Regions from separate parts of the Lysinibacillus sp. JK80 genome, predicted to be linked through region 1. Evidence: riboswitches for the same ligand, from Rfam matches in the RefSeq annotation. Region 1 holds a riboswitch; each other region holds the start of a gene.
The links. Region 1 has a riboswitch for S-adenosylmethionine ahead of HXV90_RS13580 (O-acetylhomoserine aminocarboxypropyltransferase/cysteine synthase family protein). Riboswitches for the same ligand answer to the same signal wherever they lie in the genome.

Region 1 (7,643 bases):
TTTGATAGGCATAAATTCCAAAATAGATAAGCCCAATAACACCTGCAATAAATCCAGCAATAGTCATATACTTCTCTAATTTATTTTTCCATTTTATAGCCAACGCCCCATACCACCTTTAGATAGCGTGGATTTTTCGGATCAGCTTCAATTTTCTCACGTATTTTCCGAATGTGAACAGCTACAATATTTTCAGCATTATAAGCTTCCTCATTCCAAACACGTTCATAAATTTCACGAATCGAAAACACACGCCCTGCATTTTTCATTAATAGTTCTGTAATTTTATATTCTATCGGGGTTAGTCGAACTGGTTCTCCTTCTAGTACAACCTCTTTTGCCTCTTCATCAAGAATAAGTCCGTCTATTTCCACTTTTGTAGCTCCCTCACTATACGTTCCTAGCTGAACATAACGGCGCAGCTGAGATTTTACACGTGCCAACAGCTCTAATGGATGAAATGGCTTTGTTACATAATCATCTGCTCCAACCGATAATCCATGAATCTTATCGCCATCCTCCGCCTTTGCACTCAGCATGATAATGGGAATATTGCGCTCTTCCCTAATTTTAAAGGTTGCTGTAATTCCATCCATATTTGGCATCATGATATCTAAAATTATTAAATGTACTTCATTGTTCTCTAGCTTTTTTAATGCATCTAAGCCATCTGCTGCTTTAATGACATGATAGCCTTCATTTTTTAAATAGATTTCAATACCATCACGAATATCTTGATCGTCATCTGTAACAAGAACTGTTAATTTCGTCATGATATACACCTCGCTCTCAAATATAAGTGTATCTTTTAAATCTTAAAAACCAGCTATTATAAAAATGAAGAATTTCTTAAGGTTTTAGCTTTTTTCTCCCACCCAATGTTAAAACAACAATGCCACCTAAAAGCATCGCTACTCCAAGCCAGGAAACTATACTTAAGTGTTCTCCAATTAAAAACACACCAAGAATTGCAGCAGTCAATGGTTCTGCTAATGAAAGTGTTACAGCTGTGGATGAACTAATTTTTTGTAGTCCACTTAAAAACAGGAAATACGCTACGCTTGTACACATAATCCCCATAAATAACATTGTCCATAAGTTGTGCACATTTACTAACCAGGAAAATCCACCTTGTATAGAAAACGGCAGTAAAAACAAAGCGCAAATGGAGAATGTCATAGCAACTGCGGGTAACGCTTCTTCTTGTGCCATTAATTTTTTACTTATGTTTGTGTAAAATGCAAAGGATAAACCTGCACAAAGCGCTAATGTGAATCCGCCAACGTGAACAGACTCCTCTCCATTATTCATAAACAATAAAAGACATCCGATAATGGCCATCAATGTAGCAAGTCCCCATACTGCTGTGGGACGTGTTTTCCATACTAGCCACTCTAATACACCAGAAAACACTGGTGCACTACCAATAGTAGCAACAGTTCCAATGGCTATACCTGTTAGACGAATGGATGAGAAGAAAAGACCTTGGAAAAACGCAATACTAGCCGCAGCTAAAATTGTCCATTTCCATGACCACCTTAAAAAATTAATTTTCCTCATTATAATCGTAATAGCTAATAATAAACTGCCACCAATTGCAGAACGAATCGTGGCTACAGCTATTGGAGATACCTCTTCATCCAAATATGTCTGGGCAGTACCTGTCATTCCCCATAGAATAGCTGCTAGTAATACAAACAATGAATTTAACATTTTTCAGCTCATCCCCGCTTCACATCTTTCTCCATACTAATCATACATATTTATCCAAAATCAAACAATTATCATTTTTACTTTTCTTTTAATTCCAATAGTATGTTTTCTCATGAATGGACGTTATAATAAAAACAGTAAAAGGAGCGAATCGTATGTACAAATCAATTGAAGAGACAGCTATTGATCTTGGTATGCCTGAGGATCAAGTAATGCGTCTAATTTACGAAGGACGCATCCGTTCTGTTTACGATGGCCAACAAATTTTAATCAATAGTGGACAATTCAGCACTTATTTTAAACAATTGGAACGTATAAAAGAGGAAATTGAAATTTGGCGTGCTACTCCTATTCCAGAGGACATAGACGTCAAAGATGAAGACTAAAAGCCCACCATTCATACAATTGAACATTGTTGAATGGCGGGCCTTTTTTAAAGCTTTTATTAGATTGTCACAACAAATCCTGCTCTTTTCCCAATGATTTCAGCATAATCTTCTACCATGACACTTGCTGTTGGATACATCCCTGCTCCAGGACCGATTAATGTTAATGTACCAATATAGTTAGTCTCTAATGCCACCGCATTGAACACATCATCGACTGGATAAAGTGGATGCTCTTTATCAACTAGTTGAGGACCTACTTTTGCAATAATCTTACCGTCAGCTAGTTTTTCCACTTCAGCAACATGGCGGTAACGAAGACCCTTTTCACATGCTTCATGAACTTGTTCAGCAGAGATACTATCGATCCCAATTACCTCTACATCTGACCAGTCTGGCTGCTCACGAAAAGCTAAGGCACTTAATATCATTAATTTTTTAAATGCATCCTGCCCAGATATATCATTATATGGATCTGCTTCGGCATAACCTAAGCCTTGTGCCTCTTTTAAAGCTGTTTCGAACGACCAGCCCTGTGCACGCATTTTTGTTAAAATATAATTACATGTGCCATTTAAGACACCTTGTATACGACTTACATCATTTACAAGTAAGATATTTTTCATTGTTTTTATAACAGGTACGCCACCAGCGGTAGTAGCCTCATAGCCTACAAAAACACCATTAGCTTTTGCAAGATCCTGCAACTCCAAACCTCGTTTGGCAAACATCACTTTATTGGCAGTAATAACATGACATTTATGTTCCACCGCTCGCTTTAAATAACTGTATGCAGGTTCTTCGTTCACAATTGCTTCAAACACTACCTGCATACCTGGCTCTGCTAAGACTTCATCCATACTTGTTGTCATTAAATGTGCTGTACCTGGTACACGTTCACGACTAGCATCTGTCACTAAAATCTTCGCTACCTCTAATTCAATACCTAATTTATTTTTTAGCTCTTCTCGTTTTTCATTTAAAATATGGTAAATCCCCTGACCTACCGTTCCAAATCCTAAAATCGCTGCCTTTATAGTTGCCATTCTTGTTATTCCCTCCAACTTACATTCCGCAGTTTCATTAAAGCTAATTTTCCATGGGGTTGTGTCATGACAATTTGACACCCACCGCAGTCTTTAGCCAACAACTCTCTTTGTATGAGTTTCGCTATTTCTATATGTGTTAGGACACACACAAATTCAAATAATTCAAAATTTAACTTAAAGAAAATTGTAACGCAAATACACGCTTTGCACAAGAAAAATCTTTCTAGGAAGGACATTTGTTTTCTCTAGATGTGCAAAAGAAATCGGTTTCATTCCCTTTATTATACGTTTTATTAATCAATCTATAAGATTTGAACAAATATTGACTATTTACATTTCAATATATGAATGTCTTTCTTCTATTATATATATGTATGCTCAGACACTCATAACAATCCCTTTAAAGAAAAAACTCATTCCCTGTAGCAGCAGAGAATGAGCTTAAAAATATGAGGGGGTTTTAACTTGCTTTTGAAAGCAATTGATAACGATATTGTGCTAAAGCTTGTTGAACAAGATTAATCTCTTCTTCTGTAAAATTAGGTATTGCATACGTACGTTCCACTAATTGAAATGTACCATACTTCAAGTAAAACTCTGTCGCAGGAAGTGAGATATGGCTCACACCGTACTGTTCATATGCCTCAAATACTTCCTTTACAGTAAAGTCCTTTTCAGTAAAAACATGTTCTTGAAATGCTGTATGACCAAATACTTCCTGCCATTTTCTTTCGACTGATGTAAGAAGGTGTTGAATGGATTTATTGTTGACAAATACATGCCCTTCATTTAGCTCATATATTAGATAGGATACAATGTTTTGCGCACTATAGATGTTACCCATTTTAAACACTCCTTTATCATCAGTTTTTGGGAAGAGTAGTCACTGGCTAGGCAACTACTCTTCTATATATTCAAAAGTGGGGGAGCACTTATGAAAACATTTACCTTTTTTAAAAAAATTTTCGTACTGTTAACTTATTTCCTAGTATATAACATGGATTTAACAAAGTCAATAATACATATAAAATTACTTGGTATTATTTTTTATAAGGTTCTGATAATTAACGGGTGCAGTAATAGATTGATGTAGCAACGTTTAACGCATTACCAAATGAGGCTAATCGAATGAGAAAATACGTTAACGTCACAACATCTTACCATTTTCTTTAAACTTTAAGCTTCTACTGTTTGTTCAGTTGTTGTAGCCTGTGTAATGGCTTGATCTAAATCAGCAATAATATCCTCTACTGCCTCTAAACCGATGGATAAGCGAATGAGCGACTCGGTTACACCAGCTTGAACTAATTCGTCTGCTGATAGTTGCTGATGAGTAGTGGAAGCTGGATGAATAATTAATGACTTTGCATCACCTACATTTGCTACATGTGAAAATAATTTCACGCTATCAATAAGCTTTCGCCCAGCTTCTCGTCCACCCTTTATGCCAAATGTAAGCACTGAACCGAAGCCATTTCTTAAATATTTTTTTGCTAACTCATGTGTCGGAAAATCTTCTAGGCCATTATAATTTACATACTCCACAAATGGGTGGTTTTGTAAATACTCAGCCACTGCCAATGCATTTTCATTGTGTTTAGGGATACGCAGATGAAGCGTTTCTAACCCTTGCAATAAATTAAAGGCAGCATCAGCACTTAATGTTGGACCAAAATCACGTAATAGTTGTACACGTAGCTTTGTAGCAAAGGCAGCAGAAGCTGTATCAATTCCATAACGTAGACCATGGTAAGAGGCATCTGGTTCAGTAAAACCAGGGAATCGACCGCTAGTCCAATCAAACTTACCAGCGTCTACAACAACGCCCCCTAAAGTTGTACCATGACCTCCTATCCATTTAGTTGCTGAATGAACTACAACATCTGCGCCGTATTCAATAGGTGTAGAACCGTAAGGAGAAGCGAACGTGCTGTCAATAATTAATGGTAGACCATTATCATGTGCAATTTTAGCTACTGCCTCAATATCTAAAACCTTTAAACTTGGATTACCATAAACCTCTGCAAAGACAGCTTTTGTTTTATCAGTAATCGCTGCTTTGAAATTCTCTGGGTTTGTTTCATCTACAAAAATTGTTTTAATACCATAGTTTGGTAATGTGTTAGCAAATAAATTATACGTACCACCATATAAAGAACTAGCTGCTACTATCTCATCACCAGCTCCAGCTAGATTTAAAAAGGAAAATGCGATAGCTGCTGCACCAGATGAAAGTGCTACTGCTGCTGTTCCACCTTCCAATAAAGCCACACGTTTTTCAAATACATCAACTGTTGGGTTGGTAATTCGTGTGTAAATGTTCCCTGCTTCCTCTAAGGCAAAAAGACGTTGCGCATGAGCAGTGTCTTTAAATACGAAAGCAGTTGAGCGATAGACTGGAACTGTGCGAGATCCCGTCACTGGGTCTGGCTCTTGACCACCATGCAACAGCAATGTTTCTGGTTTAAAATTTGTCATTGTGTACCTCCAAATGGTTATTTTTTTTACGATGGTACCGGAGATGAGGAGGATTTTTCTGTAGAAAACAAAAACCCTCTTCAGCTAAGAAGAGGGTTGCGGTTGCAAGTTTTCCTCCCCTTATCTGCCAGATCCAAGTAAGAATCTGTAGGAATTAGCACCTTAGTAAGCTCATTGCTTACTGGTTGCCGGGCATCATAGGGCCTATCCCTCCGCCGCTCTTGATAAGAGTATGAGATTCAATTTCCATCGTTGTTACACAGTATAAACATAGAGTTTTTTTCTGTCAACATGTAAATTTTATTTTTTCCGAAACTTCTGTCTGCTCTTATACGTAATATGAACGCATACACTATTTTAGAAAAAATTTTGAGAGGAGTATTTTTATGGTAAAGGCCGTGATCATTTTTCTTATGATTGGCTATTTAATAGGCTGTATTCACGGCTCTAAAGTGGCTCAATTTTTATCGGGGGTTGATTTAAAAAAGGCTGGCCACGGTAATGCTGGTGCCTCTAATGCTACTCTTTCCCTTGGCTGGAAGTATGGCGTTTTAGTAGCCCTCATTGATATAGGCAAAGGCGTTGTCGCTATTATAGGTGCACATTTTTATCTAGCGGACGCTATTCATTTAACAGAAGAACAAATTTGGCTGCTTACTTATATTATGGCTGCTGGGGTTATTTTAGGTCATAATTTCCCCTTCTACATGGGCTTCAACGGCGGGAAAGGAACGGCCTCCATCATTGGTATTTTACTTGCTGTTGATTGGAAGATTGGTTTATTTGCACTTATTTTATTTGTTATTTTATCCTTTGCAACAAATTATTTAATTGTAGGTGTTCTAGAATTTTATCTCGTGTTTTGTACAGCAACTTATTTATGGATTCCTGGCATTGGCCCAACCATTATAGCTCTTCTTCTTTTTGGCATAGCCATCATCCTGCACCTCGAAAATATTAAACGATTAGTCAATGGAACAGAGCCTAAAGTAACTTCTGCCTTTAAGAAAAAGAAATAATATTTAATGGATATTTTTGTATTTTTTGTGACCGTATTTTTTCTCTTTATCTACTCATATTGCTGTAAAAAACACCATTTTCACATAGATTTTTTTCTACAATAAAATAGACATATTCTTATCTCAATAAAACATTATACAGGCCGATGTTATGGATAATAATCGTCATTTTTATCGTAGAAAGGATGAGAAAATATGTCTTCACAAGCTACAAAACTTAATTTAAAGCCACTATGGATTGGCTTGGCATTCGCGTTACTAATCATTATTACCTTTTTACCTAACAATGGTGATTTACCTATAGCTGGGCAACGAGCTTTAGCCATTTTAGCTTTTGCAGTCATCCTTTGGGTTACAGAGGCCGTTTCATATCCTGTGAGCTCGGCCATGATCATTGCACTAGTAACTGTTTTACTAGGACTCGCTCCGTCAATGGATAATCCAACTACAGAGTTAGGAACAGCTAGCGCATTAAAATTATCTTTAAGTGGCTTTAGTAATTCTGCCGTTGCTTTAGTAGCAGCAGCTCTTTTTCTAGCGGCAGCAATGCAAATTACTAATCTACATAAACGACTTGCACTTTGGATTCTTTCACTGGTAGGAACGAAAACAAAAGCTATCGTATTTGGCGCTATTTTAGTCTCTATCGTCCTCGCATTTTTTGTACCTTCTGCTACAGCACGAGCTGGCGCAGTAGTACCGATTTTGCTTGGAATGGTGGCAGCATTTGGTTTACCACGTGATAGTCGGCTTGCTGCCTTATTAGTTATTACTTCGGTACAAGCCGTTTCCATTTGGAATATTGGTATTAAAACTGCAGCAGCTCAAAATATGGTGGCTTTAAACTTTATCCAAGAGCAATTTAATGTGGATATTTCATGGGGTGCTTGGCTACTTTATGCAGCCCCCTTCTCAATTATTATGTCGATCTTTTTATTTTTCATTATGATTGCTTTAATTAAACCTGAGACTAGCAATATCGAAGGTGGTAAAGAGGT
Region 2 (7,643 bases), 1.6 Mb from region 1:
TTTCCCGAGCTCCATTCAGCAAGTTGCTTCTCAGCTTCATTGAATTGCTGAGCCAACTTAGGGTTTTGCAGCCAATCTCCGTTCGTAAATGCTCCTTGCTGTTGAATATCGAAGCCAGTAAGTACAAGAGGTTGCTCTGTTGCTTGAGTCGATTTTGCATAGTCAAACAGAGGCAAAGTTTCTTTTGTCCACCAAACGCCGAAAATGGCATCCTTCATTGTTTGTAGAGCTGCTTGTTTATCAATTTGTCCTTGAGCATTCATCACATTACCCATACCACTTTCAAAGGCAAGGACATTATAGCCCATATCTTGATGTAAAAATTGTATTAAACGTGTTTTCGCTAGATTGAATTGCGCCACTCCATGAGAGCTTTCCCCTAAAAAGACAATACGTTTATCATGTAATAAAGGTTTTAGCATCTCTAAATCGTCAAATTTGTTAGCGGGAATTTTTTGTCCGTCAAACGTTTCAGGCTGGATGGATGACAGGCTGTATGCATGGTCATTCACCCATTTTTTCCAATCAAGTAATGTTTCATTAGAAGTCCTAGCTTGTTTGACAGCAGAATCGTTTTTAATAATCTGCTCATTTACAGGGACAGCAGCAGAGACATTTACTACTCCACTTACTGTCATTAAACTTGCCAGTGCAAAACTTAATAAAACCTTATGCTTCCTAGCTTTCCTCATTAATTATCAACCCTTCACTTTATATTGATACTAATTATAGAAAGGCAAGTTTAAAGTTTAGGAAGAATTTGTTTAAAATTAGTTTAAATTTAGTATGTAAAAAAGAAAAACACCTCCAATTGATGGAGATGTTGGAATGCTATTTATAGTGATACGTACTTGCTCTTACATGGTTACGTTGAATTTGGTTAAACCATGCACGATCCTTTTCTTCTTGTTTTAATGTCCCAACAATGGAGGAAGAGCAGCTCACGCAAATTTTAGCTTGCGTAATCTGTCCACATCGTTCGCATGGAGCCCCTAAATTAGGAAAAATGGAGTTCTTTAATTTTCCTGCTTTTACCCATTTGTAAAGCAGCTCAGGTGATACGCCTGTTAGAGCGACAATTTCTTCGTTTGTTAGGTAGCGATTATTTTTTCTTAATAAAAAATGATGTAGCTCTGAAAATATATCCTCTTCTCTCACATCAATTTTCTTTTGAAATAGCAACATAATTAATCATCTCCTCGTCCCATTAATTAATGATTTCATTAATTGTTATGGGTTGTTCGTCATATTTATAATTTTCCCAACGATTGCGTGCAAGCTTGCGATATTTTGGCGAAACATTTCGATCAGCGATTAAGCGTGAAAATCCTTTTTTTGCTTCAGGAATATCACCAAGTCGAAGGCTTAATTCAGCATGTAAAAACTGAATTCTCTCTCCACCTTCTTGATTAGAGGCAAAGGATTTACTATAAAAGTCTCTAGCTGCAAAAAGATAACGCTTTTCGGATTCTTCGTCCTTTTTTAATCGATAGAGCCAAGCAATTTTTAAAGCGAAATTCGCCATTAAAAGAGATTCTTCCATTGATGCACGGGATACTAAATAGGCGAGCTTAAAACTGATAATGGCATCATCAATTGTACGTTCCTGACAGATATCCATAGGTTTCTGGAGCTCTTTAATGTATAGTTCATCAATGAGTAGCATGAAAGGTCCATATGTCCGTGTCATAGATTTATGGTAGGCATAACCACAATGTGGACATACGGCAACTTCATATAGCAAAGGGTTTAGGCCATCGTAAACAGGCATGAAATCCGTCTGTTCTTCGATAATTTTATATCGATTAGGGCGAACTTTATAAGTTGTAAACTGCTTTTTGCAAAATTTACAATCCACACTACTTTCATAGTAGTAAATGTTAAATGCCATAAGAATCAACTCCTTTGCGTGCACTAAAATTTTATTTCTTTTGTTCTATTTATACGTAAGATTTTATCGTTCAATGTATTTAAGATATTATCTTTTATTTTAACAATTTTGTGTTCTTTGGTATACTCCTTTAGAATTATTAAATAAAAATATTCAAGGAAATTTTAGTTAAATATTATTATAAATACGCTTGTAATTGTTTTTATCGGTGGTGCAAAAGGAAGTTATATAGTTTGCTTAAAGTTTGTCAAAATACTTTCACATATTTCATGGGAGAAAAATTATAAATTAGTTCTAAATGACTATAAAGGAGGTGCTCAAAATGAAGTATAATATCGTGTTTTTTGATGTAGACGGCACATTGATTAATTACGAGGATGGCTGTGTGGAAGAAAGTACAAAACAAGCTATTCAGCTATTGCAAGAAAAAGGAATCCATCTTGTAGCGGCTACTGGAAGACCCTTATCTATGTGCTATGAGTTAAAAGCACTGGGGATTGAAACCTTTATTACTGCAAATGGGGCCTATGTGAAACATAAGGATCTTGTCATACATAAAACTCCGATTGCCAAAGAAATTGTCCACAATGTACAGGCTTTTGCACAGGAACAGCAGCATAGCCTAACATTTTTTACAGAGGAGTTATCCATGAATAGCATACAAAGTCCAGTAGCTTTAAGAGCGATGCAAGAAACTTTATCTTTAGGGGATTTTCCACTTATAAATGAAAAAATTGTAGATGAAGAGGTTTTTCTCATGTGTCTATATGTGGATGAGCTGGCTGAAAAAAGATATACTAGCCAATTTTCGAATATATTTTTACAGCGTTGGCATCCTTATATTGTGAATGTATTACAGCAGAATGTTTCGAAGTCTATAGCTATTAAAGCGGTGCTTCATCATTTCAATATTGACCCTAAGAATGCGATTGCCTTTGGGGATGGGGATAATGATGTTGACATGTTGGAATATGTAGGAGTAGGAATTGCCATGGGAAATGGTAGTAAAGCTCTAAAAAGTGTTGCGAATTTTGTTACAAAGACATCTACGGATGGCGGTATCAATTTTGCTTTACGTCAGCTTCAAGTCATTTAGAGCGCTGAGGTTACACTATATATAGCAGGTAGATTTTAATAAATTTTAGGTGGGATGATTTATGGCACATCACGTGCAGTCTCTAATTGAACATTACGGATACTTTGGAATTATCGTGATTCTAATTGGAGGTATTGTAGGGGTGCCACTTCCTGATGAGGTGTTTCTAACTTATGTAGGCTATAGTGTTTACCGAGAAAGTCTTGAACATATTCCTGCTTTAGTCAGTGCAATGATTGGTGCGGTTGGAGGCATTACCTTAAGCTACTATATTGGTTATCGTTTTGGCTTACCGTTATTGCAGAAATATGGCCCTAAAATTCATATTACAGAGCAAAAAATTGACTTTACGAAAAAGATGTTTACAAAAATAGGACCTACCCTATTATTAATTGGCTATTTTATCCCCGGGGTACGTCATTTGACAGCGTATATTGCGGCTATTAATAATTATCCTTATAGGAAGTTTGCGCTTTTTGCCTATACAGGGGCATTTATCTGGACGTTCACATTTATATCATTAGGAAAGATGCTTGAAGAGAAATGGCGATTTGTTGGATACTATCTGACTCATTATAGTATCTATCTTATCCTTTTATTTATTGTAGGGATGCTCATTGCTTACTTTTTATTCAAAAAAAGAAATGGACAAACATAAAAGTCGGTATACGCTATACCGACTTTTATGTTATGGCAAAATAGCAAATGAGCGCACAGGGAAGCCAGATGCTTTTTCTGGCTTAGGTACGATATTGAAGATGATAGCGCCTTTCGCAGGTAGCTTGTCTAAATTCGTCATTAGCTCAATTTGATAGGTGTCTTGGTCAAGCACAAAATATTCGCCATCTAGCTTGCCATTTTTACGAAAATCAGCAGCAGAGTCCGTATCGAAAGTTTCATGACCAATTGCGCTTACCTTGCGTTCTTTTAGTAAAAACTGTAAAGCTTCTAAACCCCAGCCAGGGATATGGTTATGTCCATCTGCATCCTTATTACTGAAAGCCTCTTTATCTGGCCAGCGCTTACTCCAATCTGTGCGTAATGCTACAAATGTTCCTGCTTCAATTTCTCCATGCTTGTCCTCAAAATCAAGAATATCTTCAACACTTAATGAAAAATCATGGTTGCTCGCAGCCTCTTGTGATTTATCAATAACAACAAGGGGAAGAACAAGCTCTTTTAGTTCTAATTCTTCTAAGTAGCGAGTATCTCGCACAAAATGAATGGGTGGGTCGATATGTGTGCCATATTGACCAGGGAACGTGAATTGTTGAGCGAAGAAACCGTCCTTATGAGAAAATAACGTTTCAAATTTAGCGTCCTCAAACATAAAAAAATGTGGTGAATTAGGGCCGAATGTATGTGTTAAGTCAACCCACTGTTTGGATTTTAATAATTGCAATGCTTGTAAAAGTTCATTAGACATCGATTTCCCTGCTTTCTGTAAAAATAGTTGTAAATAAAAAGGAGTCCCCTAATAGAAGAGGACTCCTGCTGCAACAACGGTAGTTCTTCTTCTCATCTTCAAGGCTGATCATTTTGCCAATTGGAATTAGCACCATACTGTTAGCTGGTTGCTGAGACTTCATCGGGCCAATCCCTCCGTCTCTCTTGATAAGAAAAGTAATATAAGAATTTTCAGAAATAACAATACAAACACTTTAGCATAGTTTTTTATAGTTTACAAGTTCACTAGGAATTTTCACCAATTCAAATTTAAGGTGACTCCACAACAATCATTATCAATAAGGCGTATTCTAAAACTGTCTGGTGTATAGTTTGTTTCAAATTTCATCGTAATGCCTGTTGATGTGATTAATTTTTCAACCTCTGTTTTATTTGAAAGTTGAGCAGCATTCATTAAATCATGTGCGAATTGTTGGGAGCTATCTATTTTATCCGTAAGTAATTGGGCTTGCTGCATCATCGCCTTTATCCGTGATGCTGAAGCTTTTAATTTGTGTGTATCGACAGGTGGAAAAGGATTATTGGTCGGCATTGCTAGATGTTGCGAAAAGGGTCTAATGGCAAAATGATTAGCGATAGGCGATGTTGGATAATGATAGGGATGCACAAAATACGGATAAGGATTGTAATACAAGGTTATTCCTCCTATCCTATAACTGATATTCTATCTTATGTAGCCAAACGGCTTTCGGTGTTATTAGCAGTGCAATGTTTGTCCTAATCATTTAAAAAGGAAGCTAAAGTAAGCTTCCTTTTAGCCAAGTACATTCAAGACATCATCAATTTTTTTACTATGTGATAAAATGCCATAATTCATCCATGTTAAAAAGTCTACTTCATAGACACAGTTGCTTTTAACGGCAGCTAGGTTTTTCCAAGTAGGAGTTTTTAAAATAGCACGTTCCTCATTTTCATAAATGGAATGTTGTTTATCAAAGGTAATAAATAAATGATCAGCATCTAATTGCAACAATTGAGCAAATGTCAGTTGTGCTTTACGTTGATTGTGCGGAATACTCCATACTAGTGAATGTGGCATTAAACCTAAGTCACGATATAAAATTGGGCCCGTATAGCCACATTCAGGACCCGCGTATAGAGTAATGCCAATGGCTGAAATACGGAGAAATGCTACACTTTGCCCATAAACAGATTTGCTAAGAATTCCTTTTGCTTGTTGTACTTTATCTTCATATTGTAGGATTACGTCTTGCATCAAGGAGGTTTTTCCTGTTAGATCTGCAATTTTAAATAAAGTAGATTGCCAATTCTCTCCAGGGTGTGAAAGATGGCAGACGGGGGCTACTTCATCTAAGTGCTGAAAGGATTCCCAACGCTCTACACCAGAATCTAACATAATTAAAGTTGGCTTATAGTTAAAGAGTCGATCCATTTCTCTATTTTGTACATCGATATCTGGCACTTTCTGTAGACCTAAATAGTCTTGTTTTCCCCATTTTGAATGACTAAATTGAGCAATTGGCGTAATCCCAAGCGCAACAAAGAAATCTTCTAAGAATGGTGCAAATACACGTATATGGCTGCTTTGATTTCTTCGATATTGTCCTGGAGAGATGCCAACATGTTCTTTAAAACGACGATTGAAATAATACTCATTATTAAATCCGACAGACAGGCTAATTTCAAATACTCGATCATTTGTTGTCATTAATAATTGCTTAGCTTTTTCAATACGAAGTTTATTTAAATAGTGAAGAGGAATTTGTCCCGTAATATCTTTAAAAATGCGCGTATAATTCCATCTTGGTACGTCAGCTAGCTGTGCTAGCTGCTCAACCGTCCACTCTTTTTCAAAATGTTTATGTAAATGGTTAATGGACTGCTCAACAGATTGTCGATCATTTTTTTGCATCTGCTTGGGTATGGTTTGATGTAAGAGTAATAACATCAGCTCTTGAAAGTGTACATGCTGTTCAAAAATCGTGTGTTCATCCTCCGCTAACCGGTTCTGATAGATGACTTCTAGCAGTCTATGACATTGTGAAAAGGGGAGAAGATGTCGTTCGCTGATACTTGTAAAATGACTATATGAATTCTGACTATTGCTGAGATTGACAATGTTGAATTGTAATTGATAAAAACAAAGGTGCTCACTTTGAATATGGATACTAACCGTGTTATTTGGCGGAATCAATATGCACTTTTCTTCACTAAAATGAATGATGTCATGATCTATTTCTAGCTTTCCGCTACCATTCATTACGATGAAAAGTGTATAGAAATCACTACTAATCAATAACTTTTTTGATGATTGAATTGAATAAGAGATATTTTGTAACGTATAAACATGTGTTAAGTTACCCATTGATAATTCACCCCTTTTTTGAATTGGCAGAACAACACAAAGAAAGCCCTCATTAAGAGCTTTCTTCATGTTGTTGAAAAAGATCATATGACTAGTAGAAAAAGTCCATTTAGCAAGGCAAGGGGTTGATTTCCGCTCCGCCAGCGTCCTTTCCAGGGGGCGTCTGATGAGCCGCTTCACTCACTTGCGTTCGCTCCAGGGTCTCACCTATGACGCTAAATCTCCTAGGAGTGACGCTGGCTCCACTCCAATCAACCATGCTGCTAACATGTCTTTTCTTCTTTCGAACTAGCAGTAGGGAACAAAAAAGTCTATTAAAGAGAGGATAGGCACTTATTTCAATGTGAAGAAGTGATGAGTGACAACACCTGTCCATTTTCTCCTTCACAAAAGTGCTATTGATTATTTTGTTTTTTAACACTAAGCCAAAGAAAGCCCTCGTTAAGAGCTTTCTTTGGAAAATTATTTGACGAACCATTTCTCTAGATCATCATACTTTAGCAAGTTGGCTGTGATTGCGCCAGATTGCCAATATGTGCGATCAGCAATATAAACATGCCCATTTTTTACAGCAGGGAGTGTTTTCCATAGTGTACTATCTAACCATTTAATGGCTTCTTGGTTTTCTTTAGACTCCCATGTTCCGTTTGAAGGGAAAAGGATGATATGATCCGCATCTAATTCCGTGATAGCCTCTTCTGATAAAACCTCGTGAAACTCTGTCATATCACGGGCTAATGGGTGTGGTGTTAAGCCTGTCTCTGTGTAAATATAGCCAGAGTAGCGATTTTTAATGCCAAATAACGCTAATGTATTATCTGCTACATTTAGTCGTACAACAGCAACTGTTTCGTCTCCAATTG
Region 3 (7,643 bases), 120 kb from region 1:
TTTAGCGCCAAGCAGAAATTATTGAATTCCAACCACAGACACGCATGTCAAAAGGAGGGGCAAAAATGAGCCCATTTCAACTAAAAGTACTAGACGTTTTACAGAATAAATATTTTCAAAATGCAGAGGTAGTTGCAGGTCATGAGGGATTAACAAGGAGCGTTAAATGGGCACATGTACTAGAAATCATACATGTTGATAATTTTTTAGTTGGTGAAGAGTTAGTATTAACTACAGGGCTTAGTCTCCAACATAGTATTGAGGACTTTGTATCCTTTATAGAAGCCATCATTCAAAAAAATTGTGCAGCACTTTGTATTGAATATGGCACCTCTATTCAAGCAGTACCTGAAGCGATTTTAACACTTGCCAACCGCCACCAGTTTCCTATTATTGTTTTCCATGAAGCAGTTCCTTTTGTTCGTATTACACAGGATTTACATAGTCAAATTATCAATCAGCAATATCTATTGATTTCTTCACTAGAAGCTTACTCACAAACATTGAACAAAAATGCAGTATTGGGACAAAATACGGACGATATTTTACAAAATATGTTTAATGAATTGAAAATACAAATTATGTTTTCCATTAAGGGAAGAGAACCTGTCTTTTTCCCGAATATGGCTCATAAAAAGCGGCAGCAATTCCTAACATTGAATACATCGTCTCAGCAATTTAAACATGAGCCTATTTTTCTATTTGATCAACATTATGCCGATTTATCAATTTATCGAGAAGATGGGCTTTTCTCCGAATTTGAATTATTAATATTAGATCGCACGGCAACAGCGTTGGCACAGCTTTTAATGCGAGAGTTCTATATTGAGGAAAAAAAGAATATTGAGGATGCTTCGATTTTAGCTGATTGGATTGATCAAAAACTATCTAAGGAGGAAATCTATAAATTTATCGTTACACATTATACTAACTATACACAATCCAGTGGCACTGTCTTTATTTTGGCTTCTCCTAATACCTTGACAAAGGCACAGGAGGATGTAGTCTATAGTAAGCTTTATTATCGTAATCTCTTTGAGCAACATGGCTTTATTCCATTTTTATTTGAAAGAAAAAGCTATGTTATTTTTATTTTACTGCATACAAAAGATAGTAAAGCCATTCGTGATATGTTAAACAACATGTTTTCCTCTTTGGTCAAAACTGAATTTTATAAAAAGCAGCAGGCACAAGGTTATCAGATAGCTATTGGGAAGGTCGTTTGTGATGTGGATAAAATTCCTAAAAGCTATCAAACTGCACTGGAAACCTTATATATTTGTCGAAAAGTACAAACGTCCTCGTTCTTTTATGATGATCTGCATTTATATCATTTAATCTATAAATTACAAATGCAGGTGGATTTACAGGAAGTGATTTACGACTATTTACAGCCCGTTATTGAATACGATGAAAAATATAATAGTAAGCTTCTCGAAACATTGCAGGTGTATTTACAAACAAATGGCTCTAAACAGCAAACAGCGAATCAATTGTTTATTGTTCGTCAAACACTCTATCACCGCTTAAAAAAGCTTGAAAGTTTACTTGGTAAAAATTTTATGAACGGGCATAACCGCATTACACTTGAATTTATGCTACTAGCCAATTCATTAATCGAGGATAAGAGCTAGAAAAAAGTTGGCACGCTTAAAAGGTTAACTCCCCTCCTAAGCGTGCCCTTTATTACCCTTTCACAACTACATCGTGATACAGTCCTGGTCTACGATCATCGTAAACAGGAATTCTTCCACGTACTTCATCGACAATAGAAAAGTCTACATCGATCACTGCTACTTCCTCATCCTCAGCACCTACCCATAATACTTCTCCCCAAGGCTGAATAATCATAGACTGCCCATTAAAATTTTCTACCTTTTTCGAAATACGATTTACTGCAATGACAAAGCATTGATTTTCAATTGCACGAGCCTGTAGCAACGTTTTCCAATGGTCAATCCTTGGAGTTGGCCACTGCGCTGGTACAAATAATACCTTTGCTCCTTGTAATGCATGTGCACGTAACCATTCTGGGAAGCGAATATCATAGCAAATGACACCAGCAGCTTCAATATCATCTAAAGCAAAACGATTCATTTCATCCCCTGCTTCCAAGTAAAGATGCTCGTCCATTAAACGGAAAAGATGTGCCTTGCTATATTCCCCAACAAGTTCTCCATTACGATCAAAGGTATACATCGTATTATAAAATTTATCGCCTTTCTTTGTTGAAACAGAGCCCCCTACAATATGTACATCAAGTTCCTTAGCAAGTTTAGCCAAAAAGGCCTTTGTCCGCTCACCATTGATATCTGCTAGCTCAGGCAGTTTCTCTAAAGCATAGCCTGTATTCCACATTTCAGGTAACACTATGATTTCTGCCCCATTTTTTGCAGCTTCACGAATCTTATCCTCGGCACGTTCAAAATTTTCTTCAACTTTGCCAAAGCCAACATTTAATTGAATACAACCGATTTTCATCTCTATTCCTCCTCTAGACAATTAACAGAAAAAGTAATACTATTTGCTTCATATTCTTCAATAATAATTATTATATTCTGAAAAAGGTGATCATGCATGGAATTCTCTAAAAAACTACAGCAACTACCCACTCAATTTTTTGCAGCACTCGTTCAAAAAGTAAACTTGGCTCTAGAAGAAGGGCGTGATGTCATTAACCTTGGGCAAGGAAATCCCGATCAGCCAACGCCTATTCACATCATTCAAGCATTACAGGAAGCAGCTGAAAATCCTCAAAACCACAAATATTCACCATTTAGAGGTCTCGCTGAATTACGCCAAGCTGCTGCGGACTTTTATCAACGTGAATATCAGGTAGAACTAAATCCAGATACAGAGGTAGCGATTCTTGGTGGAACAAAAATTGGTCTAGTTGAGCTACCTTTAGCTGTGTTAAACCCTGGTGACACGATGCTCTTACCAGATCCTGGCTATCCAGATTACCTATCAGGTGTTGTACTAGGAGACGTCAATTTTGAAGTAATGCCCCTTTTTGCTGAAAATGATTTCTTACCTGATTATCATGCATTACCTGATGAAGTGAAAGAAAAAGCAAAGCTTCTTTACTTAAATTACCCGAACAACCCTACAGGTGGTACAGCATCACTTGCGTTTTTTGAAGAGACCGTTCGCTTTGCGAAGGAGCACAATATTATCGTATCACATGATTTTGCTTATGGGGCAATAGGATTTGACGGTAATAAACCAGTTAGCTTCCTTCAAGCAAAGGGTGCAAAAGAAGTAGGAGTTGAAATGTATACATTATCGAAAACCTATAATATGGCTGGCTGGCGTATAGGCTTCGCTGTAGGGAATGCCGAGATTATTGCTGCTATTAATCTAATCCAGGATCATCTGTTTTGTAGTCAATTCCCTGCCATTCAACAAGCCGCAGCAGTAGCACTGACGGCTTCCCAACAATGTGCATGTGAACTACGAGCTACTTATGAGCGTCGCCGCAATGTACTCATTGAAGAAGCTCGAAGAATTGGCTGGCATGTTACGGCTCCAAAAGGCTCCTTCTTCGCATGGCTCCCTGTACCATTAGGCTATACAAGTGAACAGTTTGCTGATCTTTTGCTCGAAAAAGCTGATATCGCTGTAGCAGCAGGTAATGGCTTCGGTCAATATGGTGAAGGCTATGTTCGCGTAGGATTGCTGGTTAGTGAGGAGCGCTTACGTGAAGCAATCCATAGAATCGAGCAATTACAATTGTTTAAAAGATAATGACGCCATATCCTGTAGCTATCCCTAGCTACAGGATTATTACTATTATTCAATTTTCCTTGGTTGCCCTAAACCATTTTCTAATGGATAAAATTGAACATGACCTGTTTCATCATCCCATTTTCGAATATGTTGAATCCCTTGTACCTCTGCCAACACGATATCAGCAGTAATAACAGGGTTGCCCCCTTTTATTAAATGCCCACCTGATACAACACCCCATTGATCGCTCATAGAACCATGGAAATGTGTCTCATATCCACCATCTCGCTTACACACCACACCTGAACCTTGAATAAATTCTAATGGTCCCTCTTTTTCAATCACATCACTAAAACGAACTTGAATTTGAACTGTTGCATCTGGCACTAAATAAACAAAGCTACTTTTTTGAAAGCTGCCAATACAGCTTACAATTGTTGCTGACTCTATACTATTCTCTTCGCAAAGCGCTTCAATCCCTTCAATGATATCTGTTCCCGTTAGAAAACGAGCACTAATAACCTTACCAAATGAACCTATACCATAATTAACTCTTACAGACATTGTTATCCCTCTTTTGCGTCGAAATATTATAATTATATAAAAAATTTAAAAATTATTTATTGACTTACTATACCCTATAAATTATATTAGTTCTATCGGAATTACAAAAAAATATTATAAATCTCTTATCAAGAGTAGCTGAGGGACTGGCCCTATGAAGCTCGGCAACCTCCTTTTTAAAGGAAGGTGCTAAATCCTGCAAACGATCTTCGTTTGATAGATAAGAGAGGACATCTTTTCATGAGCCTCTCTTAATTTGTAAGAGAGTTTTTTTATTTTCAAAAAACCGATAAAAACAATCTTGGAGGTATTTTCATGAAAAAGAAAAATAAATTTTTAGTAGGTTTAGCAAGTTTAACATTAGTAGCGGCTTTAGCAGGCTGTGGCTCTAAAGAAGATAGTAAAAGCCAAGCTGAAGGAATTGATGAAAAGAAAATCGTTGTAGGCGTCACTTCTGGTCCACACGAACAAATTGCAGAAGTAGCCGCTAAAGTAGCAAAAGAAAATGGGCTAAAAGTTGAACTAAAATCATTTTCTGACTATGTTTTACCTAATACATCCTTAGCTGAAGGTGATCTTGATGCGAACAGCTATCAACACGAGCCTTTCCTAGATACATTTAATAAAGACCATGATACAGATTTAGTACCAGTGGGCAAGACGATTTTAAATCCAATGGGTATCTACTCTGAAAAATATAAATCCTTTGATGACATTCCTGACGGTGCAACGTTTGGCCTACCAAATGACCCAACGAATGGAGCACGTGCCCTCTTTGTTTTACAGGAAGCTGGCTATATTAAGTTAAAAGAGGGTGCAGACTTAACAGCCTCGATCCGTGATGTAGAAGAAAACATAAAGAATTTAAAATTCATTGAATTAGAGGCAGCTCAAATTCCTAAACAACTTAGTGAAGTAGATGTAGCAGCTATTAATACAAACTTTGCACTAGAGGCTGGCATTAACCCTAAAGATGACTCTATTTTATTGGAATCTACTGATTCTCCATACGTGAACTATATTGTTGTACGTGCTGAAAATGAAAATGATCCAACAATTAAAAAGTTCGTTGAGGCTTACCAATCTGACGAAGTGCGTCAATTCATCGAAGAGGAATTCAAAGGTTCTGTAATCCCTAGCTGGTAATATGTTCAGAAAGCTTCTATAAAGCCGAAGAATCTGCTGAAATTCCCCAATGGGAAGACGAGCAGATTCTTGCTTTTTAGAAGGTTGAGAAAGGAGCAAACAATCGCATGATTCAATTACAAAATATCTCAAAAGAATTTAAATCGAAAAAAGGCATCATAAAAGCTGTGGATGGCATCAACCTTCACGTAAAAAGGGGACAAATTCATGGTGTAATCGGCTATAGTGGTGCTGGTAAAAGTACACTCATTCGTTGCGTTAATCTACTAGAACGTCCTACAGCAGGAAAAGTAGTGATAGACAATGTAGACATTACGACCCTTTCTCTTCACGAATTACGTCAAACACGCCAAAAAATCGGGATGATCTTCCAGCACTTTAATCTCTTAAAAACAGCAACAGTTTACAATAATATTGCAGTTCCCTTAAAGCTACTAGGCTATAAAGAGGCGGAAGTAAAAAACCGAGTAGCTAAGTATGCTGAAATTGTCGGTTTAACAGATAAACTAGATAGTTACCCAAATCAACTTTCAGGTGGTCAAAAACAGCGTGTGGCTATTGCACGTGCCTTAGCACAGGAACCAGAGATTTTACTTAGTGACGAAGCAACAAGTGCACTTGATCCTGAGACAACGGAAGCCATTCTTGAATTGTTGTTAAAAATTAATCGTGAATTAGGCATTACGATTCTGCTCATCACACATGAAATGAATGTAATTCAAAAAATTTGCGATGAGGTTTCTGTTCTAGAATCAGGGAAAGTTGTGGAATTTGGCACAGCGATTGAACTTTTTGCGAAACCGAAGCACCCTACAACGCGAAAGTTTTTGAATACAATTTCACAACGTAATTTATCCCCTTCTCTTATTGAGCAATTAAATGTTTCAGGAAGTGTAATCCGTTTAACATTCCTTGGTGAAAGTACTGGTAAGCCATTATTAGCAGAAGTCACTAAGGTATATGATGTGCAACCAAATATTTTAACAGCTAATATTATTGAATTAAAAAACGGTATTGTCGGCAATATTGTGGTGCATTTACATGGCGAAACGCAGATTGTCCAAAAGGCGTTAACGTATTTTTCAGAAAATGGCGTGGCAGTGGAAGAATTAGGAGGTGCGTTCAATGAGTAGTATCCAAAGCTTCTTTACAGATTGGTCAGATGTTATTGGCAAAGCAATTATCGAAACATTTCAAATGGTCGGAATTTCATTATTTTTCTCCATTCTGATTGGCATTCCATTAGGGCTATTAATCGTTTTAACACGACCAGGACAATCCTTTGAAAATAAATTTTTCTATCAGTTTTTTAATCTATTTATCAATATTGTTCGCTCTGTTCCATTTATCATTTTACTATTCTTCATCTTACCTTTTACCAAGTTAATTGTAGGTACAACAATTGGTGTTAAAGGTGTAATCGTTCCACTAGTTGTTTACACAGCTCCTTATATTGCACGACTGATGGAGTCTGCGCTTTTAGAAGTGGATTCCGGAGTAGTAGAAGCCTACACAGCCATGGGTATTAAACGTCGCCATATCATTTGGCATGTCCTATTACGTGAAGCGCGACCATCTATTATTTTAGGCTTAACAATTGCCACAATAGGATTAATTGGTGCAACAGCAATGGCAGGAATGGTTGGTGCTGGCGGTTTAGGTGACCTTGCCTATCGTTATGGTCATTTGCGCTATGAGGTTGATGTGATGTATGCAACTGTCTTTATCTTAATCATCCTTGTGCAGAGCATTCAATCCATTGGTAACCGCTTCGCCGCGAAGTTGAAAAAAGATTAAGAGGAGAATGAAGATGACAAACGAAATTTATGTAGAGAAAAATGGCTATATTGCAACGTTAGTATTAAACCGCCCGGATAAACGGAATTCTTTATCAAGGGCAATGTTTCAAGCCATAGTAGACCAACTAGAGCTGCTCCGTATAGATTCTTCCATCAAACTTTTAATTGTTCGCGGTGTCAATGAAGTAGCCTTTTCTTCCGGTGCAGATATTAGCGAGTTTTTAGATGTTCGTTATGCTACAGACAATGCTAAAGCCTATAATGAATTGGCTCTAAAGGCGATCGATGCTCTCTATAAATTTCCACACCCGACAATTGCTATGATTCAGGGCTTAGCAATTGGTGGTGGCTTAGAGTTAGCAAATGCTTGTGATTTTAGAATAGCAACGCCTAAGAGTAAGCTAG
Region 4 (7,643 bases), 770 kb from region 1:
TAGCAGAACAAATTAATAATGTATCAATATAAACAGACGCGGCTTGTACAATTCCTTGCTTAGCAGGATGTGATACTTCCGCAGCTGCCGCAGGGTGAGCACCAGTTCCTTGACCAGCCTCATTAGAGTAAATTCCACGTTTAACACCCCAAGCAATCGCTGAACCAATAACCCCGCCAAAAATTTCTTGAGCACCAAATGCACTAGAAAAAATTAATCCGATAACTGTTGGTACTTGTGAAATATTCATAAAAATAATGACAATTGCCATAATGATATAAGCTAATGCCATAAATGGTACAATAATTTGAGCAGCGTTTGCAATTGATTTAATACCACCAATGATAATAGCACCTAGTAACACAACAATTATAAGTCCTGTGATCCATGTATCCAAACCGAAAGCGTTTTCAACAGCACCTGCGATGGCATTTGACTGCACACCAGGCATCAAAATTAACATTGCTATTAAAGCCGCCACAGCAAAAATTACTGCAAACCATTTTTGACCCATTCCTTTTTCTATGTAAAAGGCCGGTCCACCACGATATTCTGTATCTTTCTCTTCTTTATAGATTTGAGCTAATGTTGATTCTACATACGCGGTAGCCGCACCAATGAAAGCGATTGCCCACATCCAAAAGACAGCACCAGGTCCTCCCATTCCAATTGCTGTCGCAGTACCAGCAATATTACCTGTACCTACACGTCCTGATAATGCGATAGACATTGCTTGGAAAGAGGATATTCCCTTTTCCGATTTCTCCCCTTTAAACATTAAAACAAACATATCTTTAATGTGCCTTACCTGTAGGAACCTTGTGATAATTGAGAAAAATAACCCAATCAATAAGATACCATAAATAAACCATGGTCCCCATAAAATACCATTCAACTTCTCCACAATTACATCCATTTTACCCCTCCAATTTAAAATACCTTACTTTAGATCATTATAGTATTACACTTTTCAGAAAATTACAATATTATTTTTGAGTAACAATATTTAAGTAAGTAACCTAGTAAATGGAAGGGGATAAACCTATTTAATTATATAACCAATTCTTCGAAGAGCATTATTAATAAAATCTCGTGTATACATATAAATTTCTTCGCGCTCTCCCTCATGAAATAAATTATGATAACAATTTGCCCATTCTTTAAACTGAAATTCTGTGAATTCCTGTTGATGAAGCCAATTTCGGGTTTGGCGAGTGTCCGTAATTTTATCCTTCTCAGCTGTCATAATTAGCATAGGCATATTAGGCATTTCACCTTTAGGCAGCATCACTAAATTTTTCATCATTTGCTGAAGTTCTCGATACCATTTCACAGAAACAACAGACATGAGCGGTACATCATCTTTCATTTCTTCTCTGCCTTCAACACTACGCGTTAATTTCTCTAATGTAATATCATGTGTCAACTTAACATTGGCTGTTAACGCACTTAGACTTGTTAAAGCATTTGTTAATTTACCTGGTAATAGCTTTAGTTGCAACCAAGGTGATGTTAAAATAATGCCTGCACATTCATATTGTCTCTTTTGCAGTGTATGGAGGATTAATGTTGCACCTAGTCCATGCCCTATTACAAAGGTTGGTAAATTATATGAAAAAGCATTTTCAATCAGGTTTCGTGTATACTTATTGTACAATTTGAAGTCTTCATCATGGACTCTAGCAAATCTTGCATTACCACCATGATTCGGTAAATCCCCCATGACTATGTGGAAGCCTTCTAATCTTAATTTCTCTATCAGCCATGCATACCAACGGTGATTTTCATAAGCACCATGAAGAATAGCAATCACAGCTTTTGCTTGTCCATCAGCTTCCCATTTCCACATTTACATAGTCCTCCTAAAAAATAATTACACTTTGATTATATCGAAATAAATAGCACATTTTAATTTTATATTTCCATAAAGTTGCGTATTTGATACGATAATACTACATTATAGAAAGAAAAGAGGCGATTTTCATGATTTATCCATTTAAAGATAAAACGCCAAAGATCGATCCGTCTGTTTTCATTGCTGATTACGCAACTGTTACGGGCGACGTAACAATTGGCGCCGAAACAACCATTTGGTTTAATACGGTTATTCGTGGTGATGTTTCCCCAACGATTATCGGTAAACGTGTCAGTATTCAGGATCTTTGCTGTTTACACCAAAGCCCAAAATATCCGCTCATTATTGAAGATGAGGTAACAGTTGGACACCAAGTCACTTTACATAGTTGTACAATTCGCAAAAATGCCTTAATTGGTATGGGATCCATTATTTTAGACGGAGCTGAGATTGGAGAAGGTGCATTTATTGGAGCTGGAAGCCTAGTACCTCCTGGTAAAGTCATTCCTCCAAATAGTTTAGCATTAGGTCGTCCAGCAAAAGTTGTCCGAGAATTAAATGCTGAAGATAAAGAGGATATGGAACGCATCGTACGAGAATACGCAGAAAAAGGTCAATATTATAAATCACTTCAGAAATAAATAACCTACACAAAAAATCAATACTAACGAAAAAATCCCTCGCGTTTTCGTGTACCGAATATGTTCACGAATCCTAGCGAGGTATTTTTGTAAAAAAAACAAAAGGAGCAATGTTGCTCCTTTGTTTATTAATACATTAGAATAATTTTCTAATGACTTCATTACTTTAGTTCAATAGTTTATAAACGTGCTTTTTCTCGTAGCGCGTCTGCTTTATCAATTTGCTCCCATGGTACATTTAAATCTGTACGACCAAAATGTCCATACGCAGCAGTTTGTTTATAAATTGGACGACGAAGATCAAGCATTTTAATGATACCTGCTGGGCGTAGATCGAATAGCTCGCGTACCCATTCAACGATCTCGCTTTCTTTCACTCTACCTGTGCCAAATGTATCGACAGCAATGGAAACAGGCTGAGCAACGCCAATCGCATAGGCAAGTTGCACTTCAGCACGTTCTGCTAAGCCAGCTGCTACGATGTTTTTCGCTACATAACGTGCTGCATATGCCGCCGAACGGTCTACCTTGGTTGCATCCTTACCTGAGAAGGCACCACCACCGTGACGTGCATAACCACCGTATGTATCAACAATGATTTTACGTCCTGTTAATCCAGCATCACCTTTTGGCCCACCAATTACAAAACGGCCAGTTGGATTGATGAAGTATTTCGTATTAGCATCTAATAATTCACTTGGTACGACTGGTGCAATAACAAATTCTTTTAAATCTGCTTGAATTTGTTCAAGTGTTGCTTCTTCATCATGCTGTGTTGAAATAACAATTGTATCCACGCGAACCGGTACATTATTGTCATCATATTCAATCGTTACTTGCGTTTTACCATCAGGACGTAAATAGGCAAGTTCACCTGATTTACGTACTTCTGTTAAACGGCGTGCTAATTTGTGTGCCAAGCTAATTGGTAATGGCATTAGCTCTGGTGTTTCATTACATGCATAGCCAAACATTAAGCCTTGGTCACCAGCACCAATTGCTTCAATATCAGCATCTGTCATAGAGCCTTCACGTGCCTCTAATGCCTGATCAACACCTTGAGCAATATCAGGTGATTGTTCACCAATTGCCACAAGCACCGCTAAGTTCTCAGCATCAAAGCCATATTTACCTCGTGTATAGCCAATTTCAGCTACAGTGTCACGAACAATACCTTTAATATCCACATAAGTAGAAGTAGTAATTTCTCCTGCTACTAATACTAATCCTGTTGTTACAGTTGTTTCACACGCTACACGTGCATTTGGATCTTCTGCTAAAATAGCATCTAAAATGGCATCCGAGATTTGGTCACAAATCTTATCTGGATGTCCTTCTGTTACACTCTCTGATGTAAACAGTCGACGGTTTGTCATTTGGTTTTCCTCCTAAATACTCTTACAATAAGTAGTTGTGTATGAATACGGTACTCATTACCCATGTCAAGTCCGCTCCTAAGGATTGAACTCTCAAGCCGTTACTGCTGCTTTTAACACGAGGATTTCGAAAGATCCGTCATTATAATAAGGAAAGAACTACATATACTTACCTTTACATTGAATTTTAACAATAAAAAAATCCTTTTCTCACGTTACTTTACATGAGGAAAGGAATAATGACTGCGTAACCTTTCACTCTTATCGTTCAAGGGATGTTCCCTTGCATCAGGTTGGCACCAACGCATGTCGTGAAATAGTTCATGCAGGTTGCCGGGTTTCACAGGGCCTGACCCTCCACCAGCTCGGGATAAGAGTATCCGTTCAATCTCATGTTACTGAAAAGGTCGAACGTTGTCAAATATTTTCTTATGTATTACTGTATAGAAAGGAAAGAACGAACTTATTACACAAAAACTTTTCATACTTGGATGATGATGTAAATAGAAGCAAATTAATCCCTACAACATACCTAGCTACTTGTGGTAACATATGTGTGGCTCAATTTTCGTGCCTAATTACAGTAGGATTGATGGTATTCTACTCGAAAAACATTATTTTTTGTCAGTTTATTGAAAAGTGGTAAAAACTCTAAAATAATTTCTTAATTAGTATAGATTATTTAAGCAATTGTGTTATACTATTTTTGAAATTAAGAAAAAATCCCTCTAAATCAAGGGAATACTATAAAAAAGGATGGTATTTAATCGATGAATTCAGTAGAAATTGCAAACGAACTGAAGGAATTATTAAACGGCGGTAACATTAATGTTCAACTTTCAGTACCACAATTAGCAGAAAAAGCTACATCTCGTGGTGAAGCAATGTTAACAGTAGATGGCGCAGTTCGTGCAGAAACTGGCAAATACACTGGTCGTTCACCTAAAGATAAATATACGGTAGAAGAAGAAAGCACAAAAGATCAAATTGACTGGGGTAAAGTCAACCAACCGATTTCTTCTGAAGTGTTCGATAACCTATATGTAAAAGTAATAAAATATTTAAAAGAACGTGACGAGTTATTCGTATTCAAGGGCTTTGCAGGTGCTGACAAAGACTCACAATTAAGCATTCAAGTTATCAATGAATACGCATGGCACAATCTTTTTGCTCATCAATTATTTATCCGTCCAACAGCAGATGAATTAGCTTCTCATGTTGCCGACTTCACTGTCATCTCAGCTCCTAACTTTAAAGCAGATCCTGCGGTTGATGGTACTGCTTCTGAAACATTCATCATCGTATCACTTGAAAAGAAAATTATTTTAATTGGTGGTACAGAATATGCTGGTGAAATGAAAAAATCTATCTTTGGTATCATGAACTATTTATTACCACAACAAGGTATTCTTTCAATGCACTGCTCAGCAAACGTTGGTGAAGCTGGCGATGTAGCGTTATTCTTCGGTCTATCTGGTACTGGTAAAACGACGTTATCAGCTGATCCTGATCGTAAGCTAATCGGTGACGATGAACACGGTTGGTCTGATAATGGTGTATTCAACATTGAGGGTGGTTGCTATGCAAAAACAATCAACCTTTCTGCTGAAAAAGAACCAGAAATCTACAATGCAATCCGCTTCGGCTCTGTATTAGAAAACGTAGCTGTTGATCCAGAAACTCGTATTTGTGACTATGATGATGGTTCGCTAACAGAAAATACACGTGTAGCTTATCCAATCCAATACATCGAAAATATCGTTGATCCTTCTGTTGCAGGTCATCCAAAAACAATCATCTTCCTAACAGCTGATGCATTTGGCGTGTTACCTCCAATCAGTAAATTAACAAAAGAACAAGCGATGTATCACTTCCTAAGCGGGTTCACTTCTAAACTTGCTGGAACTGAACGTGGTGTGACTGAGCCAGAACCAGTATTCTCTACTTGCTTCGGGTCTCCATTCCTTCCACTTCCTGCAACAGTATACGCAGAAATGTTAGGACAAAAAATTGACGAGCACGGTGCACAGGTATACTTAGTAAACACTGGTTGGACTGGTGGCGAATATGGCACAGGTAGCCGTATGAAACTGTCTTACACACGTACAATGGTCCGTGCAGCAATCGATGGTAAATTAGCAGATGTTGAAACAACACAAGATGCTGTGTTTGGTTTACACATTCCAACAGCAGTTGAAGGCGTACCTTCAGAAGTGTTAAATCCTCGTGAAGCTTGGGCAGATAAAGCTGCATACGATGCAAAAGCTGCTGAGCTTGCAGGCTTATTCAACGAAAACTTCAAGAAATTCTCAAACGTTTCTGAAGCCATCACTACACTTGGTGGTCCATTAAAATAACGTCTATATAAAAGACAAAGGGAACAATTTATTCGTTCCCTTTGTCTTTTTGTTTTCTCTATGCTTTATTGTTGTTTCATCCACTTGCAAAGAGCACGGACAGTTTCACGATTTTTTGCTGGTGGATATTGATGTGCATAGTTAAGATCATACCAAGTTTCGAATGATTTATTTGCTTCCTCTAAAAAAAATGCCAATTGTCTGGCATGTTCAATATCCACATTTTCATCACGATAGCCATGAATGATAAGAACGGGAGCTGTTATACGCTCTATCTCAAAAAGTGGTGTTCTTGCATCATACGCTTCTGGTACACGATTAGGTGTTCCTCCAATAACACGCTTCATCATTCTGCGCATATCTGTACGTTCCCAATAAGTGGCCGTTGCATCAGAAACACCTGCCCATGTTACAACAGAAGTAATATCCCTTCTTAAAATAGCTGTCCACAGAGCCATAATACCACCTCGTGAAAAACCAAAAACATGGATATTGTCATTGCAGAATTGTTTGAGTACATCTACGGCATAGACCGCATCGTAACGGTCTGCCCCTGCAAACTCGTCACGCCCCTCTCCCCCACGATTCCCACGATAGTATGGGGCAAATACGATAAAGCCCTGCGCCGCAAATTGTGCAATACGAGATGGTCTTACCATCCCAATGCTTTGCATGCCGCCTCTTAAATATAAAAAGCCATCATATGTACCTTCAGTCTTTGGCTCTGCTAATAATCCTTTTATACGTAAGCCCTGTGAAAGATAGGTTATTTCCGTTAAACGTATAGCTGGATTTGGTGAAGGATAGGGGCGTTTTTCGATAATATCACCATTGTGTGTCACGATGTTTCAGCTCCTCCAGCATTTTCTTCATCCCCTCATCCTTCATGTGAAAACTCAAGTTAGGATGCTGAGCAAATTCTTCATCGGTTAACCAAAGCATGCCTGACGTTTCTAAATCAAATTCTATATCCTCTTGCGCTAAAAATTGTGCAGTGAAAACGGATTTACAAAAACGATTTCATCATACACTGCATACTCTGCAAACCATTGAAGATTCTTCACATGAACACCTGTCTCTTCAAAAACTTCTCGAATAGCCGCCTCCTCTAAGGTTTCCCCTTCTTCTAATTTCCCTCCTGGCACTTCTACACCACGTCGTTTATGGACAGTACATAACCATTTATTTTCATGCTTTAAAAGGACAAGGACGTGTTTAGGTTCTACTTTAAATTCGCCTCTTGTAAAACTCAAATCTACTTGTAGGCCATGTAAATCTGTAAATGTTAACATCTCTTCAACCTCACGTTCTTTCTTGTTGCAAAACAAAAGTTACTTTCTTTATCATTACTTCTATTTTATGGACGGAATTTAATCATCATCCCTATTCCTATCTATATTAACTATATTGTAAA

Region 2: another riboswitch for S-adenosylmethionine. It lies ahead of HXV90_RS21715 (cyclase family protein); the one in region 1 lies ahead of HXV90_RS13580 (O-acetylhomoserine aminocarboxypropyltransferase/cysteine synthase family protein).
Region 3: another riboswitch for S-adenosylmethionine. It lies ahead of HXV90_RS13095 (MetQ/NlpA family ABC transporter substrate-binding protein); the one in region 1 lies ahead of HXV90_RS13580 (O-acetylhomoserine aminocarboxypropyltransferase/cysteine synthase family protein).
Region 4: another riboswitch for S-adenosylmethionine. It lies ahead of metK (methionine adenosyltransferase); the one in region 1 lies ahead of HXV90_RS13580 (O-acetylhomoserine aminocarboxypropyltransferase/cysteine synthase family protein).

The regions. Positions count from the first base shown of each region.
Region 1 is NZ_CP058997.1:2,684,682-2,692,324, forward strand. It holds gene HXV90_RS13550 (hypothetical protein) at 1-103, opposite strand, end outside; gene HXV90_RS13555 (response regulator transcription factor) at 81-773, opposite strand; gene HXV90_RS13560 (DMT family transporter) at 850-1,713, opposite strand; gene HXV90_RS13565 (MerR family transcriptional regulator) at 1,869-2,099, shown strand; gene HXV90_RS13570 (homoserine dehydrogenase) at 2,159-3,145, opposite strand; gene HXV90_RS13575 (hypothetical protein) at 3,609-3,992, opposite strand; gene HXV90_RS13580 (O-acetylhomoserine aminocarboxypropyltransferase/cysteine synthase family protein) at 4,325-5,626, opposite strand; SAM riboswitch class I at 5,744-5,857, opposite strand; gene HXV90_RS13585 (glycerol-3-phosphate acyltransferase) at 6,013-6,645, shown strand; gene HXV90_RS13590 (DASS family sodium-coupled anion symporter) at 6,841-7,643, shown strand, end outside.
Region 2 is NZ_CP058997.1:4,322,206-4,329,848, reverse strand. It holds gene HXV90_RS21740 (erythromycin esterase family protein) at 1-692, opposite strand, end outside; gene HXV90_RS21735 (hypothetical protein) at 832-1,185, opposite strand; gene HXV90_RS21730 (DUF2225 domain-containing protein) at 1,208-1,891, opposite strand; gene HXV90_RS21725 (Cof-type HAD-IIB family hydrolase) at 2,214-2,987, shown strand; gene HXV90_RS21720 (DedA family protein) at 3,049-3,645, shown strand; gene HXV90_RS21715 (cyclase family protein) at 3,676-4,413, opposite strand; SAM riboswitch class I at 4,503-4,608, opposite strand; gene HXV90_RS21710 (YuzC family spore coat inner layer protein) at 4,690-5,088, opposite strand; gene HXV90_RS21705 (helix-turn-helix domain-containing protein) at 5,209-6,780, opposite strand; gene HXV90_RS21700 (ABC transporter substrate-binding protein) at 7,243-7,643, opposite strand, start outside.
Region 3 is NZ_CP058997.1:2,564,092-2,571,734, forward strand. It holds gene HXV90_RS13075 (PucR family transcriptional regulator) at 66-1,634, shown strand; gene HXV90_RS13080 (carbon-nitrogen family hydrolase) at 1,687-2,481, opposite strand; gene HXV90_RS13085 (pyridoxal phosphate-dependent aminotransferase) at 2,578-3,747, shown strand; gene HXV90_RS13090 (PPC domain-containing DNA-binding protein) at 3,793-4,293, opposite strand; SAM riboswitch class I at 4,416-4,520, shown strand; gene HXV90_RS13095 (MetQ/NlpA family ABC transporter substrate-binding protein) at 4,609-5,439, shown strand; gene HXV90_RS13100 (methionine ABC transporter ATP-binding protein) at 5,547-6,572, shown strand; gene HXV90_RS13105 (methionine ABC transporter permease) at 6,565-7,236, shown strand; gene HXV90_RS13110 (enoyl-CoA hydratase/isomerase family protein) at 7,250-7,643, shown strand, end outside.
Region 4 is NZ_CP058997.1:3,455,569-3,463,211, forward strand. It holds gene HXV90_RS17265 (alanine/glycine:cation symporter family protein) at 1-916, opposite strand, end outside; gene HXV90_RS17270 (alpha/beta hydrolase) at 1,043-1,849, opposite strand; gene HXV90_RS17275 (gamma carbonic anhydrase) at 1,984-2,496, shown strand; gene metK (methionine adenosyltransferase) at 2,676-3,872, opposite strand; SAM riboswitch class I at 4,131-4,249, opposite strand; gene pckA (phosphoenolpyruvate carboxykinase (ATP)) at 4,643-6,229, shown strand; gene HXV90_RS17290 (alpha/beta hydrolase family protein) at 6,295-7,071, opposite strand; partial or broken gene HXV90_RS17295 (NUDIX domain-containing protein) at 7,055-7,521, opposite strand.